Luteolibacter sp. Y139: one gene and its partner. The protein of the gene in region 1 interacts with the protein of each later gene in a pairwise test. Links are inferred from orthologs where the notes say so. Each region holds a gene or a part of one and is shown in the gene's direction. Other genes may lie near its edges.

Region 1 (8,352 bases):
CCGCCACGTGCGTTCGCTTCCTTTGGAGGGATGGCATAGTCTGATCCGCGCTTCCCGGGAGAAACGAAACAGAAGTCGGTGGGATGCCTCGCCACCGAACTCACCCGCACTTCATCGATCAGCCCGGGGAAAGGCTCCGCCTCGGCATTCCCGGGAAGGTGGTTCCGCGCTTCGTTGCCGATCGCGAAGTCGCCCGTCGTTGTGGCCAGCTTGTGCGAAAGCATGCCGAGACCGATCCGATTGGCTGACTCGCGCGGAGCATCCAGCCGTGTCCAATAGAGCTGCAGGGAGCCCGGCACTCCCGGCCGACCGTCGTAACACACGGCCACATGGAACCAGTCCTTGGTATTGATCGCGTGCGGACCGCGCACTGGAATCGACGCGATGGCGCCGCCCTCTGCGCCGCTGTTGGGAAGAGGAGTGAAGGAAAGGAAGCCCTCCCGCTCCACACGGAAGCTGAAGATCCGGTCGCTCTGTTCACCGTCCATCGTGATGATGGCAAGCGCGATGGACCGGGCTTGGGACGGCAGTTCATCGAACTTCAGCATCGCCTCGAAGGTGAATGCCCCCTTCTCACCCTGAAAACGGAAGCCCTCCGGTGCATTGTCCTCGCTGCCATTCGCGAGAACAGGGGCCACCGTTACGATCGCGCCTGCGAGCGAGGGTTCACCCGGTGTTCCTCCGGCATCATGATGGAATGAAATCGAGCGTCCCAGTCCTAGCAAGCCGGGCTCCCCAGCAGCCGCTCCGTTGTGCATACCTCGCAGATCGCTCCCATCATTGACCGCATCCTTGAATGGAGGTCCCTGCTCATCGAGATGCCACAAGTGAATGGTGTTGCTGTCCACTTCATAGGGTTCGACCTTAGGTTCCGCCGCCAGCAGAGCTCCTGTTAGAGCAAGCAGGCAAACCCACGCGACCCACCGCGACAGCTGGCGTGGCCGCCAGCCGCGAACTGCTTGGGTCGGAGCGTGTGAATGCATGGGTTTGCCCTCTATCCGTGGATAGTTGGGGAACGCTTTCAAGAGGGAATCGCAGGGGGACGCAAGCAGCCACAGGGGCCATCACACGAATGTGTTACGCATCGTCCCATATTGGTGTGACGGAGCCGCATCTCATTGAAAACAAGCGAAAATGCGGGCCTAGCTGGATTGATCGGATTCCTTGAATCCCGCAGACGCACCGTTGTTCCCGGCGGCGTCTCCCGACCCCAAACCCAGACCCAAGATTCACGAGAAATGAAAATCCAGACGAACCCCTTCGTCGGTGCGCTGCTTGTCTCAGGGCTGCTTCTCCCCGCCGCACAAGCGGGAGTGGCCCCCTACACGTCAGCTGATGCCGATACCACCTATCTCTATCATTTCAGCGAGGCGTCGGGAACGAGTTCCGCCGCCAATGCCGGTTCCACCGGTCGGGCAGCCCTCTCGATCGATGGCAATCCGTATGCCGGCGACACCGTCGACCAGGCGCTGATCACCACCGTGCTCGGCAGCACCGGCTTCACTGGATTCGGCAATGCCGCGAGCCTTTTCAGCGACGCCTGTCTCGGCGTCGACGCGGATGGAAACGGAGCCTTCCGCCCCGGCGACAGTGCGCCGGTGGGCCCTGATCAAATGACGGGCCATTCCACCATCTACGGCGTTGGCAATGCCTTCACCTTGGAAGCGATGGTCAACGTCTCATCCATTACCGGCGCGAACCGCGAGATCATCTGCACCGACACCAACGGCGCCGCAGCCGATCGCGGCTTCCAGTTCCGCATCAATACCACCGGCAATCTCGAGTTCAACGCCATCGGCACTACCCCCGCCGCGGCGATCATCCCGATCCCCACCACTGGAGCCCACGCCTTCGTCGCGAATGAATGGTTCCATGTCGCGTTGACTTACGATGGCACCACGCTCCGCTTCTACTGGACCCGTGTCGCGCCCTCGTCCACCACGACCAATGAGATCGGGACCAATACGGTGGAAACCGTGGAGCTCGCCGACGATGCCATCCTGGTGCTGGGAAATGAAGGCCGCAGCACCGGCGGGCTGGGAGGCGAGCCGCTGGGCGGTCTTCTCGACGAGGTGCGCATCAGCAAGGTCGCACGAACGCCGAGCCAGTTCATTTTCTTCAACGAAGGGGACACGGACAACGACAACCTCCAGGACGGATGGGAGGTCACCTACTTCGGCGATCTCACCCAGAACGGATCGGGTGATTTCGACGGCGATGGATTCAACAACCTCGCGGAGCAAACCGCCGGCTCCAATCCTAACAACTCCGAGTCCATCCCGGGTGAGACCGATGCCGACGGCTTGGCAGACTCCTGGGAGATCGCGCACTTCGGCAATCTCAACCAATCCGGTGACGGTGATCCCGACCACGACTTCGCCACCAATAACGACGAGGAAACAGCGGGCACTGATCCCAACAGCAGCACCAGCTTCCCGGACAGCGACACCGACGGCTTGAGCGACGGCTGGGAATTCAACTTCCTGGGCGACCTGAGTTTCACCGCCTCCCAGGATCCCGATCAGGATCTCTACACCAACGCCGAAGAATACACCGCCGGTACCAATCCTCTCGATCAACTCTCCTCACCCGACGGCGATGCGGACGGCCTGGTAGACGGCTGGGAAGTCCTCTACTTCCACGTCAATGGCGACAACAGGACCACCCTGCTGGCAAGACAGGATGGCTCCGGCGACCCGGACGGCGACGGCTATACCAACGAGCAGGAAGAGACCGCAGGCACCAATCCAACCACTGCGGAAAAGCCAACCGACCTCGACACCGATGGATTGATCGACTCGTGGGAGATCGCCAACTTCAATGGTCTCGACGAGGATGCTACCGGTAATCCAGACGGCGATACCGCGAACAATCTGCAGGAGCAGAATGCAGGCTCGGATCCCAACTCAGCGGCTTCCAAGCCCGGCGACATCGACGGCGACGGCATCCTGGACAACTCCGGAGCGTTTCAACCCTATGCAGCGGATAGCCATACCCTTCACCTCTGGCATCTCGATGAGGTGGATCAACCGGCAATGGATGTGGGCAGCAATCCCGTCACGATGGGTGCCCTCAATGGGAACGGCAGGCTTTGGACACCTTCGCTTGCCGGCTTCTCCACGGGCCTCGATACATCACTCGGACGCGGCTCCGCCTCGGGTGGTGCACTCTCTGCGAAGCCTTTGGTGAATGGCCCGGAAGACGATACCACCATGAGCTATGCAGGTGCGGATGGAGCATTCACCTACGAAGCCATCGTCAGGATCGACTTCAATCCCGCGGCCGCCACTTCTCCCACAAACGCGATGCAGATCGTGACTGGCGAGTCGGATGCCAGCGCCAGTCGCATCTGGCAATTCCGTCTCGTTCCGATCAATGGACCGGGGAACACGGGCGGCACCACGCCGCGCTTGGAATTCATCAACATCCACGGAGCTATCGGCACCCAATCGCTCTCAGCGCCGCTGCCGACGAGTGGTGATCCGGACGCCATCGTCCAAGGCAGTTGGTATCACGTCGCCGTCAGCTACAATGGCAGCGAAGCAACGCCGGACAACTTGAAGCTCTATTGGACGCTGCTCGATCCATCGCGCACGCAGGCCAATGAAGTGTTCTCCGGTCAGATGACGAGTGACCTCATCAGTGCCGCTCCGGATTTCACGATCGGGAATGAGGGCAAGGGTGACCCCACCGGCCCTGGTTCCACCGATGGCTTCGCTGGCGTGATCGATGAAGTCCGCATCAGCGACATCGCCCGCACTCCCGGTCAGTTCTTCTTCACCGGTGGCGCTGGTGACACCGATAGCGATCAATTGCCTGACGCCTGGGAAACCACCTGGTTCGGAGACCTGAGCCAGGCGGCGGATGGCGACTTCGATCACGATGGCTCCGACAACCTGACCGAGTATCGCCTCGGCCTGACACCGAACACCGGCACCTCCCGCTTCGCGGCCACCATCGGCACCGGCCATCAGATCCAGTGGCCGAGCGTCACCGGAGTGACCTTCACCATCGAAAGGAGCACCAACCTCGGCTCCGGATCCTGGTCCGTGCTGAATGCGGCCTTCGCCGGTACCGCCGGCACGGCCAGCTTCACCGACCCCTCCCCGCCGGCCGGCAAGGCCTTCTACCGGATCAAGCTCAACCCCTGATTTCGGGAGCAGCCGGGTTATTCACATGCCGGGGATCGCCACGCGCGATTCCCGGTTTCTTTTTGCCGCCGTCGCTCTTTGTAGGACAAGGGATTCCCGCTTGACCCCACGGGGTGCAGATCGCCATAGTCCGCCGCCTTCCCGAATAGTCGGGGAGGGCGAATTTTTGAACCCTTGCAATCGGCGGACGGTACCGCGCCGGGGCTTCTGACGACCGTCATTTTCCTTTTCCAATCCTTTCACCATCAGAATGTTTGCTCGATTATTCGGCAGCTGGTTTTCCAATGACATCGGCATCGACCTCGGCACCGCCAATACCCTCGTCAACGTCAAAGATCAGGGCATCGTCCTGCGCGAACCGTCCGTTGTGGCCGTCAGGGCGGGCACCAATGAAGTGCTGGCTGTAGGCGACGATGCCAAACGCATGCTAGGCCGCACGCCCGGCAATATCGTGGCCATCCGCCCGCTCAAGGACGGCGTGATCGCCGACTTCGAGGTCACCGAGGCGATGCTCCGCCATTTCATCCGCAAGGCGAATAACCGCCGGCGGAACAACCCGCGGGTGGTCATCGCGGTTCCCTCCGGCATCACCGAAGTGGAACGCCGCGCGGTGAGCGAGTCAGCCGAGCAGGCAGGCGCGCGTGAAGTCCACATCGTGGAAGAGCCGATGGCCGCCGCAATCGGCGTGGGCCTCCCGGTCATGGACGCCTCTGGCAACATGATCGTCGACATCGGCGGCGGCACCACGGAAGTGGCGCTCATCTCGCTGGGTGGCATCGTTTTCGCCCGCTCCGTCCGGACAGCTGGCGACGAACTGGATGAGGCGATCGTTTCCTACATGAAGCGCGCCTACAATCTGATGATCGGCGAGCGCACCGCGGAGGATATCAAGATTCGACTCGGCTCCGCGGCTCCGCTGACGAAGGAGATCACCATGGATGTGAAGGGCCGTGACCTCGTGGCCGGCCTGCCGAAAACCATCACCATCACCTCGCAGGAAATCCGCGAGGCCATGGCCGACCCGCTTTCCACCATCGTCGATGCCGTGCGCACGACGTTGGAGCGTTGCCCGCCAGAACTTGCCGCCGACCTCGTGGACCGCGGCATCGTGCTGGCAGGCGGTGGAGCCCTCCTGCGGGGCTTGGACCGACTTCTCCGTGAAGAAACGGGCCTGCCGGTCCATGTCGCCGAGGATCCCCTCAGTGCCGTGGCGGAAGGCACCGGCAAGATGCTTCAGGAGATCGAGGTACTGAAGCGGGTCACCACTTCTTCCCACTACTGACCGGCTGACGCCAAGCGCTCCTCGCCATGAGGCCGCTCAATCTCCTCGCATTCCTTCTCTTTCTGGCCGGGGCCGTGTGGGCCCTGACCCGGAGCGAGCGCGCCGTCAGGGAAATCCAAGCCACCTACTATCAGTGGCTGACTCCCTTCCTAAGCGCCGGCTCCTCGATGGAGGTCAAGGCCCGCAGCTTCGTCGACGAGGTGCACCACTCGAAAGAGCTGGAGGCCAAACTCGAGACCATGAGCAGCGAGTATGACCGGCTGCGCCTGATCGAGTCCCACGCCCAGGATCTGGAAGAAGAAAACGCCCGGCTGCGTCGCGACCTGGAATTCCAGAAGCGCATGGATTTCAAGGCCACCGCCGCCCACGTGATCCGCCGCCAGCCCACGACCTGGTGGCAGACGGTGGACATCGACCGTGGCGAAGAGAGCGGAGTCGCCCTTCACCAGCCGGTGGTCGCCAATGGCGGTCTCGTCGGCAAGGTGGACCGGGTTGGCAAGACCGGAGTCTCGTCGGTGATCCTGCTGACGGACGAGGCATGCCAGGTTTCCGTGCAGGTCGAGGGCACCGTCGAAAAGGGCATCCTCAGCGGCCAGCGTGGCCAATACGAGGGCGGGCCGCGGCTCCGCCTGCGATTCCTTTCCCGAAATTCCCGGCTCAGCCCGGGCACGAAAGTTTACACCACCGGGCGCGGCGGGCTTTTCCCCGCGAACATCCTGGTGGGCACCATCGAGTCGGTCATTCCCGGACCGCTCGACTCCGAGGCTTTGGTCCGTCCGTCAGTTGATTTCACGGATCTGAGCACGGTATTCCTTTTGCCTGCCGTGACCCCGTGATCCGCTACGCCTTGAGCCTGTTCGTCCTCGTCCTGCTGGCGCTCGCCGCGCAGCAATTCATTCCGGCGCTGACGGGACTCTACAATGCACGGCTGCTGCTGGTGACGCTGGTCTTCCTTTGTGCGTCGGTGACGGTCGGCCCCCCGGTCATGCTGGCGTTGGCATTCACCTGTGGCTTCCTCTGGGATGCCCAGTGTGCGCTGGGGCCACCCGGTGGCGATCCGGAGATCTACCGGTATCACGTGGAGCCCCTCCGCTTCGGCTACTCGATCCTGCTCTATGGGGTGATCGGGTATCTGATGCAGGGCATCCAACCGCTCTTCCGCGAGGGCAAGTGGCAGTTCTCCACCGCACTCGTCGGAATCTCCATCTTCGTCTATCTGACCGCGGAATATCTCATCATCAATTTCATCCGCGGCGGCTTCGTTTTCACGGAAGCCACGCTATTCCAGATCGCCGCCACCTCCACCCTCACCATGCTGTTCTCGCCGCTGGTGTTCTGGGTTTTGTTCTCCATTGCCGGGAAATTCGGCCACGAGATCCGCTTTGAAGGATTGAAGAAAAAGCAACGGTCCCGCTACCGCTCCATCGCGTGACACCATGATCGAACCCCGCTACCGGCTTCGCGTTTACATCCTGACCGCCCTCGTGCTGTTTGGCTTCGGGGTGCTATTGTCGCGGCTGTATGAGTTCCAGATCATCGAGCAAAAGGCTTTCAAGGACCAGATTCCGGGCAACCGCCAGATCACGGTCCGCGAACCGGGAATCCGCGGGGAAATCAAGGACCGGAACGGCATCGTGCTTGCCCGCAACAAGCGGCAGTTCGAGGTATCCTTCAATCTCGAGGAAATCCATCAGGCCTACCGCCTCCAGCGGGAGGAGGCGACCAAGAATGACATCGGAGATGAGAAGGGCATGCCGCGCTCGGTCAAGGTGACCGACATCGTCGAAATCGTGAAGGAGAGGGTCATCGGCCCGCTCGCCGATCTCGGTCTGGCCCGGGATTTCAATGCCGACGCGATGCGGGTCCACTACAAGACACACGGCGGCCTCGTGCCCTTTGTTTACACCACGGACGTCACTTACGACGACTTTGCCAAGTTCGCAGAGCACTCGCTCGATATCCCCGGCGTCTATCTCAATGTCCGCCCCCTGCGCGAGTATCCCTACAAGGCCTTGTCCTGCCATGCCCTGGGCTACCTTCGCCAGTGGTCGAAGGGCACCATCCCCGAGGCCGCGCGGCGCGAGTATGGCTATCAGTACATCGGCGACGATGCGGGCATTGCCGGCGTTGAGGCCACCCTCGATGACATGCTGCGTGGCACCGAGGGATGGAAGAAGATCGTAAAGAACGAGAAGGGCAAGATCCTCGGTGAAGGTGCCTACGATGTGCTGGACCCAGGTGTCGGCGCGGAGGTCACGCTGACCATCGATGCCGAGGCCCAGTATCTCGTTTCGAATGTCATCCGCCGCGCGGGCGATGCATCCGGCATCGTGATGGACGTGCGCACTGGAGAGATCCTGGCGATGGCCTCGATCCCGGACTACGATCCGAACGACTACATCCCTAGTATTTCCGAGGCGAAGGCCAAGGAATACGACAGCAATCCGCTCCACCCGTGGATGGACCGCAACATCAACGCGTTTGCCCCGGGCTCCACCTTCAAGATTCCCACGGCTCTGGTCGGAGCCACGCGTGGCCTCGCGACCCGGGTTTTCAACTGCAGCGGCGGGGTCAATTACGGCACCCAGCGTGTCCGCTGCTGGATTGAGAAGCAGAAAGGCGGCAGCCACGGCCCCCTCACCCTTCCGAAGGCGATCCAGCAATCATGCAACCCCTACTTCATGCAGCTCGCGAATGCCATCGGAGCCCCGGGGATGCCGGACGGTTTCCGCATGCTCGGCTTCGGCGAAAAAACCGGCATTCCCCTTCCCGGCGAGCAAACCGGCACGGTCATCGGCAGCCGCGAATGGCTGCGCAGGAACCCGAACGAACGCTCGACTCCGATCAACATGGGTTTCGCCGCCATCGGCCAGGGGAACTCGATGGCCACGCCCTTGCAGCTTTGCGCGATGATCTCCT
Region 2 (8,324 bases), on another replicon or contig:
GGCGCGGTCCTTGAAGCCGGGGCGGGTGGTGGTGCTTTTCCAGCCGCACCGCTACACGCGGACGCAGGCTTTGGCAGATGATTTCGGCAAGGTGTTGCAGGCTGCGGACAAGGTGTTCGTGACGGATGTTTATCCGGCGAGCGAGTTGCCGATTCCGGGCGTGAGCGGCGCGACGATTGTCGATGCTGCGAAGGCTTACGGGGATGGTGATGTGGTTTCGCTGCCGAGTCTGGCAACGGCGCATCATGTGGTGGGCAATTTCCTGGAGCCGGGGGATCTACTGATTACGCTGGGTGCGGGGAACGTCCATGAAGCGGGCACGCGGATCGCGAATGATCTGAAGGTGCTGGAGGAGATCCTGCGGCTCGCGCCGCGGGATGAGATCGATGCGAAGCTGTATGAGCCGATGCGCCGGCATACGACGATGCTGGTGGGTGGTCCGGCGCAGTTTTGGATCGAGCCGCATAGTTTTGAAGCATTTGCGGCGGTGGTGAGTCATTGTCGTGAGCGTGGTATCGCGCTGCGTGTCGTGGGTCGCGGGTCGAACCTGTTGGTTCGCGACGGCGGTATTCGCGGAGCGGTGGTGCATCCGAGCGGTGGTGTTTTCTCCGAGTGCCGTGCCGAGGATGGCAAGGTGATCGCCGGTGCCGGTGTGCGCTTGAAGAAGCTGGCGAGTGTCGCGCAAGCGGCGGGGATCGGTGGCTTCGAGTGGATGGAAGGCATTCCCGGGAATGTGGGTGGCGCGCTGCGGATGAATGCGGGCGCGATGGGGACCGAGACTTTCGACCAGGTGGTCAGCGTGACCTTCCTCGACGAGGATGGTGAGATCCGTGTGCGCTCGCGCGAGGAGATCGTGGCGAATTACCGCGATGTGCCGGAGCTGCGGCGGAACTTCGCCTTGCAGGCAACCTTCGAAGGCAAGCCGGATACGGCGGAGGCGATCCAAGGGCGCTGGGATGCTTCTCGCTCGAAGCGTCGGGCAAGCCAACCGGTCGCGGCGAGTGCTGGTTGCATCTTCAAGAACCCGGAGGAGACGCCTGCTGGCAAGCTGGTGGATGAGCTTGGCTTGAAAGGCAGCAACGAGGGCAAGGCCCGCGTGTCCGAGGTGCATGGCAATTTCATCGTCAACGGCGGCGGCGCGACGGCAAGCGAAGTGCTTGCAGTGATCGAGCGTATCAAGGCCGTGGCCCGCGAGACCCGCGGGATCGAACTCGAGACCGAGGTGAAAGTCCTCGGTGAAGACGAATTTACCTTCTGATATGATCTCCAAGGATCTCCTCATCGCCGTCCTGATGGGCGGCCCCGGCTCTGAACGCGAGGTTTCGCTGGCGTCGGGAAAGGCCGTGCTCAAGGCGCTGCAAACCGCGGGTTACAATGCCGTTGGCGTAGACGTCGCTGGACCGGACTTTGAGCTGCCGGCTGGGACAGGGCTCGCGTATAACGTGATTCACGGAACCTTTGGCGAAGATGGCCAGCTCCAGACGATTCTGGAGAACAAGGGGATCCCCTACACGGGTGCGGGCGTGGCGAGCAGCCGCGTCGCCTTCGACAAGAATCTCGCGAAGGAAAAGTTCCTCGCTGCGGGCGTGCCGACGCCGGCTTCTGAGATCGTGGATGTTTCGAATGGTCCGAAGCTGCCTTCCATTCCGGTGCCCTTCGTGGTGAAGCCGCCGCGCGAGGGGTCGAGCGTGGGAGTGACGATCGTGAAGGAGGAGTCGCAGGCGATGGCCGCGATGGAGACTGCTGCCAAGTATGGCAATGACATCCTCGTGGAAGCTTTCGTCGAAGGGAAGGAACTCACCGTGGGCATTCTGGACGACACGGCGATGCCGATTGTTCACATCGCGCCGCGCGATGGCTTCTACGACATGGCGAACAAGTATCCGTGGCTGAGCGGGGGAGTGGGCAGTGATTACTACTGCCCGGCCGACCTCGATGCCGAGACGACGCGCCGGGTGCAGGAGGCTGCGCTTGCGGGGCATCGTTCGCTGGGCGTGGAGGTTTACTCGCGCGTCGATGTGCTGCTGGATGCGGCGGGCAATCCTTTCGTCCTTGAAGCCAATACCATTCCCGGGATGACGGAGACGAGCCTGCTGCCAAAATCCGCCGCTGCCCACGGGATCGACTTTACCGCTCTCTGCCTCAAGATCGCCGAACTGTCGCTCGCCCTTCGTTCGTAACCACCCTCCCACCATGTTCAAGCGCCGCACCTCCCGCGTTCAACACCGTCGCCAAGTCATCGAGCTTCAGGCGAAGGTGGTCTCGCCGCGCATTGTCTGGTACAGCGTTGTGAAGAACTGCCGCAAGATGGTGCGGGTCGCTGTGATCCTGGCCCTCCTCGGTGGAGCGGTGTGGGGCGTGAAGTACGGGATCCGTCGTGGATTGCTGGAGAACGAGGAGTTCCGGCTCCAGGCGATCGAGCTGACGCCGAATCCCGCGATCGACGAGCGCCGGCTGGTTCAAGTGGCGGGCATTGATTTGAAGGGCAGCCTCTTCGACTGCCATGTCGCGGAGATCCAGGCGAAGCTGGGGGCGCTGCCCGAGCTGGCGTCGGTGAAGGTCCGCCGCGAATTCCCCGGCACGTTGATCGTGGAAGCGATTGCCCGCGAACCGCATGCGTGGGTTTCCTCGCCAGCGCACGGTGTCGCGGCGCGAGATCCGGAGAAGGGCCTGCTGGTGGACCGGAATGGTTTTGCCTTCCGCTGCCCGCCAGCCTTGCTGGAGAAGGCTTCGGCATTGCCGGTGTTGCAACTCGGTGAAGGAGGCGAGATGCCCGTTGCCGGAAAACAAGTGGTGCATCCCGAGTTCGACCGCCTGATGCGTCTCTACCACGTCGCCTGCAACGAGATCGAAGGTGCTGACAAGTGGATCGACACACTGCGCCAGAGCCGCTCGTGGTCGCTGGAACTCGTTTCGCACGATGGGACCGCTGCTTCCTTCGGCCTCGGCGATCACGAGAGGCAGATGAGCGACCTGCGTGCGGCGCTCGAGCATGCGCGCACGCAGAACCAGCAGATCGCCTCGATCGAACTCATTCCCGAGCGGAATATCCCCGTCATCCTCCTTGCCGAGAGCGCCCCGCGTGCGATCCCGCGCGAGGAGGCAGCACCCGCATCCGCACCTGTGCGTGTGACGCCGAACCGTCGCTCCCGCGACCTCCAAAATCTCCTGAATCGCTGAACCACCCCCATGCCTCGCTCCAAGATCCACGTCGGCCTTGAAATCGGCACCAGCAAGATCTGCATGGTGGTCGGAGAGGTGAAATCCGACGGCTCCGTGAAAATCCTCGGCGTCGGCCAGTCGAAGTCCGTGGGCGTGCGCAAGGGAGAGATCTATGATTTCCCGCAGGTGCGCGCTTGCCTGAAGGATGCGCTGGTGAAGGCGGAGGATGCGAGCGATGTCGAAATCGGCAGCGTCTATCTTTCGGTCACCGGGTCGCACATTCATGGGGTGAACAATCGCGGGAGCTTCCGTCTGCCGGACGACGAGTCGGTGATCGCGCCGAATCATGTCCAGGAGGCGAAGGAGATCGCCCGGGCGGTGGCGATCCCGGCGGACCATGTTTACCTGCATCACATCATCCGCCGCTTCGGGGTGGATGGCTTCGAGCACGCGACGTCGCCGGTCGGGCTTTCGGGGAAGACGGTGGATGCCGATTTCCACGTGATTCACGGCATCCGCTCGCGGATCGAGAACCAGATCAAGTGCGTGCGGGAGATGCCGCTGGATATCGATGACCTGGTGTTCGCACCGATCGCTTCGGCGCAGGTGGCGCTCGACCGCGAGTCGAAGGAGCGCGGGGCGCTGGTGATCGACATCGGCGGTGGTACGACGGATTACGTACTTTATCTCGATGGTGCGATCGAGGCGTCCGGCTGCATTCCGGTCGGCGGTGATCACATCACGAATGACATTCACCTAGTCACCGGCCTTGCCTTCTCAAAGGCGGAGACGCTGAAGGTCCGCGAGGGCGACGCCTCCGCTGATCCGGCACGCTCGGTGGGCGTGATCAAGGTGGCCGACGACAAGGGCTTCGCGGAAGCCGACGTGAAGCGCCAGCTTCTCAACGACATCATCCGCCAGCGGATGGAGGAGACGCTGAAGCTGCTGCTGCGCCGCCTGCCCGACGGGGCGATGGAGCGCGTGGGCACCGGCGTCTTCCTGTCCGGTGGCAGCAGCCTGATGCGCGGCTTCGGCGAGCTGGCGCACGATATTTTCAAGCGGGACATCTATCGTCCCGAGCCGCCTGAACTGAGCGGCGTGCAAGCGAACTTCAAGGACCCCCAGTTCACCACCGCCATCGGCCTGATCCGCTATGCGCAGATCATTGAGGCCGAGCGCGAACCGAAGCGCGGCTTCCTGCGCCGCCTCTGGCCCTTCTCAAAGTAACCAACCCCGGCGGCGCTGCCGCCTCTCCTGACATGATCGAATTCCCACGCGACGCCCAGAACACCATTCCATCCTCCTCGGTGAAGATCGTCGGCCTCGGCGGTGCCGGTACCAACATGCTCGACCGGGTCGTCCTGGACGGCATGGACGGCGCGGAGATGCTGGCGGTGAACACCGACATCCGCACGCTGTCCGGCTCGGTGGCCCGCGAGCGCATCCAGCTCGGCCGCAATCTGACCAAGGGTCTTGGCTGCGGTGGTGATCCGGAGCTTGGCCAGCAGGCGATCCTGGAAGCGGAGTCCGAGATCCGGGCCGCGCTGAAGGGCCGCAAGATCGTTTTCCTCTGCGTGGGCCTCGGCGGTGGCACCGGCTCCGGTGCGGCACCGATCATCTGCCGCGTTGCTCGTGAGGAAGGCGCGTTCGTGGTGGTCTTCGCCACGATGCCGTTCAGCTTCGAAGGCCGTCGCCGCCGTGAGCAGGCGGATACCTCGCTCAATGAGCTGGCAGTGCTTTCGAACGCGCTGGTGACCTTCGACAACACCCGCATGGGTGATCTGGTGCTGGCGAAGCAGGGCATCCATGAAGCCTTCGCTGCGGCGGATCGCATGATCTCGGAGAGTATCAAGGCGGTGATCCGCCTGGTGATCCGCCCGGGCCTGATCAATGTGGGTCTGGATGACCTGATGACCGCACTGCGCACGACGCGCTCGCGGTGTCTCTTCGGCTCCGGCATCGCGAGTGGCAAGGACCGCGCGCAGAAGGCGCTGCGCAATGCGCTCAACAGCCCGCTGCTTGATCAAGGCGCGCTGCTGCGGGATGCGGAGAGCGTGCTCGTTCACCTCTGCGGTGGTCAGGATCTCACGCTGTATGAAATCGAGCTGCTGATGCAGAGCCTTTCGAAGCACGTGCCGGACAAGGCGCACGTCCTTTTCGGTGCGGCCGTCGATCCGAGCATGGGCGAAAGCCTGAGCATCACGATGGTCAGCTCCTTGCCTGAGGATCGCCTGCACGCGACGCGCACCGCGCCGATGGAGCGGCCTGCGTTATTAGAACCGACGGTTGGCTTTGCCGATAACGAGGAAGAGGAGGAAGAAGAGCCCGTGGCCGTGGCCCCGCCTCAACCCGCTCCCCAGCGCGAGGTGGTGCGTGAACCGGTTCGCGAGCGCGAGCCTGTGCGCGAACCTGTGCGTGAGGTCGAGCCCGCTCCGGTGAAAAAAGCCCAGCCGCCCGCGTCGGTGGCCAAGGCGATCGCTGCGGCCTCCTTGTTCGACGAGACCAAGCCGGTGGTTGCCGAATTCAACTCCAAGCCGAAGCCCGCGCCGGCTGCGGTGGAAGAAGAGGAGATGCCTTTTGCCGAACCCGAGCAGTCGGCGTTCACGATCGACCGCAAACCGGCGCAGGCGGTCGCCAGCAACGATGACTTCGCTGGCAAGGCGGAGGAGATCGTGACGCTCAAGCCAGTGACCGAAGTCGAAGCGGAAGACGAATTCCCCGAGATGCCGGAGCTGGACGATGCCCCGGAAGAAGAGTCGCCAGCTTTCTTTACGATCGAGGATGAAGAGCCTGCTCCGGAAGAAGAGCCCGAGCCGGTCGCTGCCACCAAGGGAGACAAGCCGGTGGTGCTTCCTGGTGTCTTCGATGAACTCGACGATGTTTTCGCAGGCATGGAAGACCCCGCGGCACCGGAGACGCCGGTGGTGCCCGTCAAGGCCCGTGGTGGCAAGGGGCAGGCCGAGCTCAGCTTCGAAGGCGGTCCGCGCGGCAAGTTCGAAGGCGGTTCGCCGAGCCTCTTCGAAGGCGAGGATCTGGATGTGCCGGCGTTCTTGCGGAAGAAGCGCTGAGAGCGTCAGGGCTTCGTGAGTTCACGCGCTGCTTCTTCATAGAGGCAGCGCGCGATGAGCCAATCGTACCATTGGCCGAAGGGAACTTGCTGGGGTGTATCGTCGGCTTGGGCGAAGGCATTGCCGAGGGTTTTGCCTGCGGCCTGGAGCATTTCGTTGGCGGCGGCGTTTCCGCCCGTGCTCTGTCGGGTCATCGCGAGGACAGCTTGTGCTGCGGCCATTCCTTCGGGGGCGAGGCCGGAGGTGAGGCATTTTTCCAAGTGCTCTGCTGCCACTTGGAATTCGCCGAGGCGATAGGCGCAGAGGCCCTTGTTCAGCAGCGCCCACGAGTGCGAGTAGTCTTCAAGTCCGAGTGAGCGGTCGGAGAGGGAGTGGGCGAGGTTGCGGTCGAAGTCGATGCCGGGCATGAGCCAGCAGATCTTTGACGCGCGCTCGGCATCGAGCAGGTAAGGGGAGTTCGCGAACGCTTCGAGAGCCTTGTGGCAGAGGTTGCGATAGCCTTCCCGATCGTTTGCTCGCGATAGGAGTGCTGCCTGATGAAGGAAGCGGATGCTCTGGGCGCTGAGATCGATCAAGTGGGACGTGTCCTCAGCCGCCGTGCGCCAGTGCCCTTGGCGAGCGCGCCATTCGGCACGAGCCAGCAGGGCGTCCTGATGCTCCCAGGTGGGCTTCGCGGGTAGCTCCTGTTCGGCGCGTCGGCCGATGGCTTCCCACAACGCTTGCGATGCGCCCTCACGTCCGGCTTGTCCGTAGGCCGCGGCGATCTCGACCATGGTCCTGAGGGATTGTTCGGGGCTTTTCTCCATTGCGATTCGCCGCAGGTCGGCGGCATTGCTGCGCAGTCGCATCGCTTCATCGCGACGGCCCACGCGTTCGTAGGAGCCTGCGAGGTTTTCCATCCTGAGCATGGTTTCCGGGTGCTCGGATCCAAGGACCTTGTGGCTGGTTTCCAGCACTTGCTCACGGAGCTTCAGCGACTCCTCGTGACGACCGGCCTGATCATAGGAGATGGTGAGGTTGCTGATGGCGCGCAAGGTGTCGGGATGCTCCGGGCCGCGAACCTTTTGGAGCTTGGAGAGGACTTCCTCGCGCAACTTGAGGGCCTCTTCCTTGTCGCCGTTGCGATCCTTGGAGATCGCGAGGTTTTGCATCGCGCTCAAGGTGCGGGGATCGTCTGCCCCGAAGCGCTTGAGAGTCCGGTCCAAGACCTCGACACGCAATTCCAAGGCGGTCGTGGCGCGACCGACGGTGTCGTATGAAATGGCCAGATGCTGCATGGCCGCGATGGTCTTCGGATCGTCCGGGCCATCGTGGCGGCGATGAAATTCGAGGAGCTCTTCCTGAAGGCGGCCTGCATAGCCCGGCTTGTTGCCGAAGGCATAGGAGAGTGCGAGATCGCTGGCCGTGGAGAGTGTGCGCTCGTCCTCTTTCCCGAAGCGGTTCAGGTAATGATAGTAGGCTTTTTCCTGCAGATCGATCGCCTCCTGATAGAGGCCGAGTGCGTTGTAGGTGTTCCCGAGCGCATGCTGGAAATGAGCGCGGCGGTCGGGCTGGTCCGCGAAATCGGTTTCGAGTTTTTTGGAGGCGCGTTCGAGTGATTCCGCGACGGTGACTTGCCTGCCGCTGATGGTGGGATCGGGGCTGGCGAAGACCTCGGTGAGGAATTTCGCCACGTCTTCGGCTTCGCGGCGGGCGCGGTCCTTTTCATCCCGCTCGGCGGCGACGTTCGCGAGGCTGGCGACGGCCACGTCTTCGGCCTTCTTGGCGCGGATGGCCTGGCGCATGGAAACGACCGTGGCGGCTACCATCACCGCGGCGACCAAAGCGGCCATGGTGACGCCCCTGCGGTGGCGTTCGACAAACTTCCGCATCTGATAGAGGCGGCTGGGTGCGGCGGCGCTGACGGGTTCATTGCGGAGGAAACGACCGAGGTCCTCGCGCAGGGCATTGGCGGTTTCGTAGCGGCGGCGGCGGTCCTTTTCGAGGGCCTTCAGCACGATCCAGTCGAGTTCGCCGCGGATGAGGAAGCCGAGCGTCTTTGGCTGGGTGTGGCGGGCCTTCGCGATGGTGCGGATTTCCTCGTCCTCGATCGTG

The links.
Region 2: the proteins of WKV53_RS07225 (region 1) and ftsA interact in binary tests that used the Escherichia coli proteins (3 or more experiments, as listed by UniProt). The link is inferred for Luteolibacter sp. Y139 from one-to-one orthologs.

The regions. Positions count from the first base shown.
Region 1 is NZ_JBBUKT010000002.1:550,991-559,342, reverse strand. Bases 3,473-6,417 are described here. They hold WKV53_RS07225 (rod shape-determining protein), read left to right. Parts: upstream 3,473-4,401; coding sequence 4,402-5,433; downstream 5,434-6,417. Other genes in these bases: WKV53_RS07215 (hypothetical protein), read left to right, coding at 6,266-6,417; mreC (rod shape-determining protein MreC), read left to right, coding at 5,460-6,269; WKV53_RS07230 (LamG-like jellyroll fold domain-containing protein), read left to right, coding at 3,473-4,151. In the rest of the region: WKV53_RS07235 (histidine kinase), read right to left, coding at 1-983; more of WKV53_RS07230, read left to right, coding at 1,239-3,472; more of WKV53_RS07215, read left to right, coding at 6,418-6,865; WKV53_RS07210 (peptidoglycan D,D-transpeptidase FtsI family protein), read left to right, coding at 6,870-8,352. UniProt on the Escherichia coli protein: Forms membrane-associated dynamic filaments that are essential for cell shape determination. Acts by regulating cell wall synthesis and cell elongation, and thus cell shape.
Region 2 is NZ_JBBUKT010000010.1:152,627-160,950, forward strand. The notes cover bases 2,373-5,289. They hold ftsA (cell division protein FtsA), read left to right. Parts: upstream 2,373-3,189; coding sequence 3,190-4,389; downstream 4,390-5,289. Other genes in these bases: WKV53_RS21960 (cell division protein FtsQ/DivIB), read left to right, coding at 2,373-3,180; WKV53_RS21970 (cell division protein FtsZ), read left to right, coding at 4,422-5,289. In the rest of the region: murC (UDP-N-acetylmuramate--L-alanine ligase), read left to right, coding at 1-1,258; WKV53_RS21955 (D-alanine--D-alanine ligase), read left to right, coding at 1,260-2,180; more of WKV53_RS21960, read left to right, coding at 2,194-2,372; more of WKV53_RS21970, read left to right, coding at 5,290-6,230; WKV53_RS21975 (protein kinase domain-containing protein), read right to left, coding at 6,236-8,324. UniProt on the Escherichia coli protein: Essential cell division protein that assists in the assembly of the Z ring. May serve as the principal membrane anchor for the Z ring.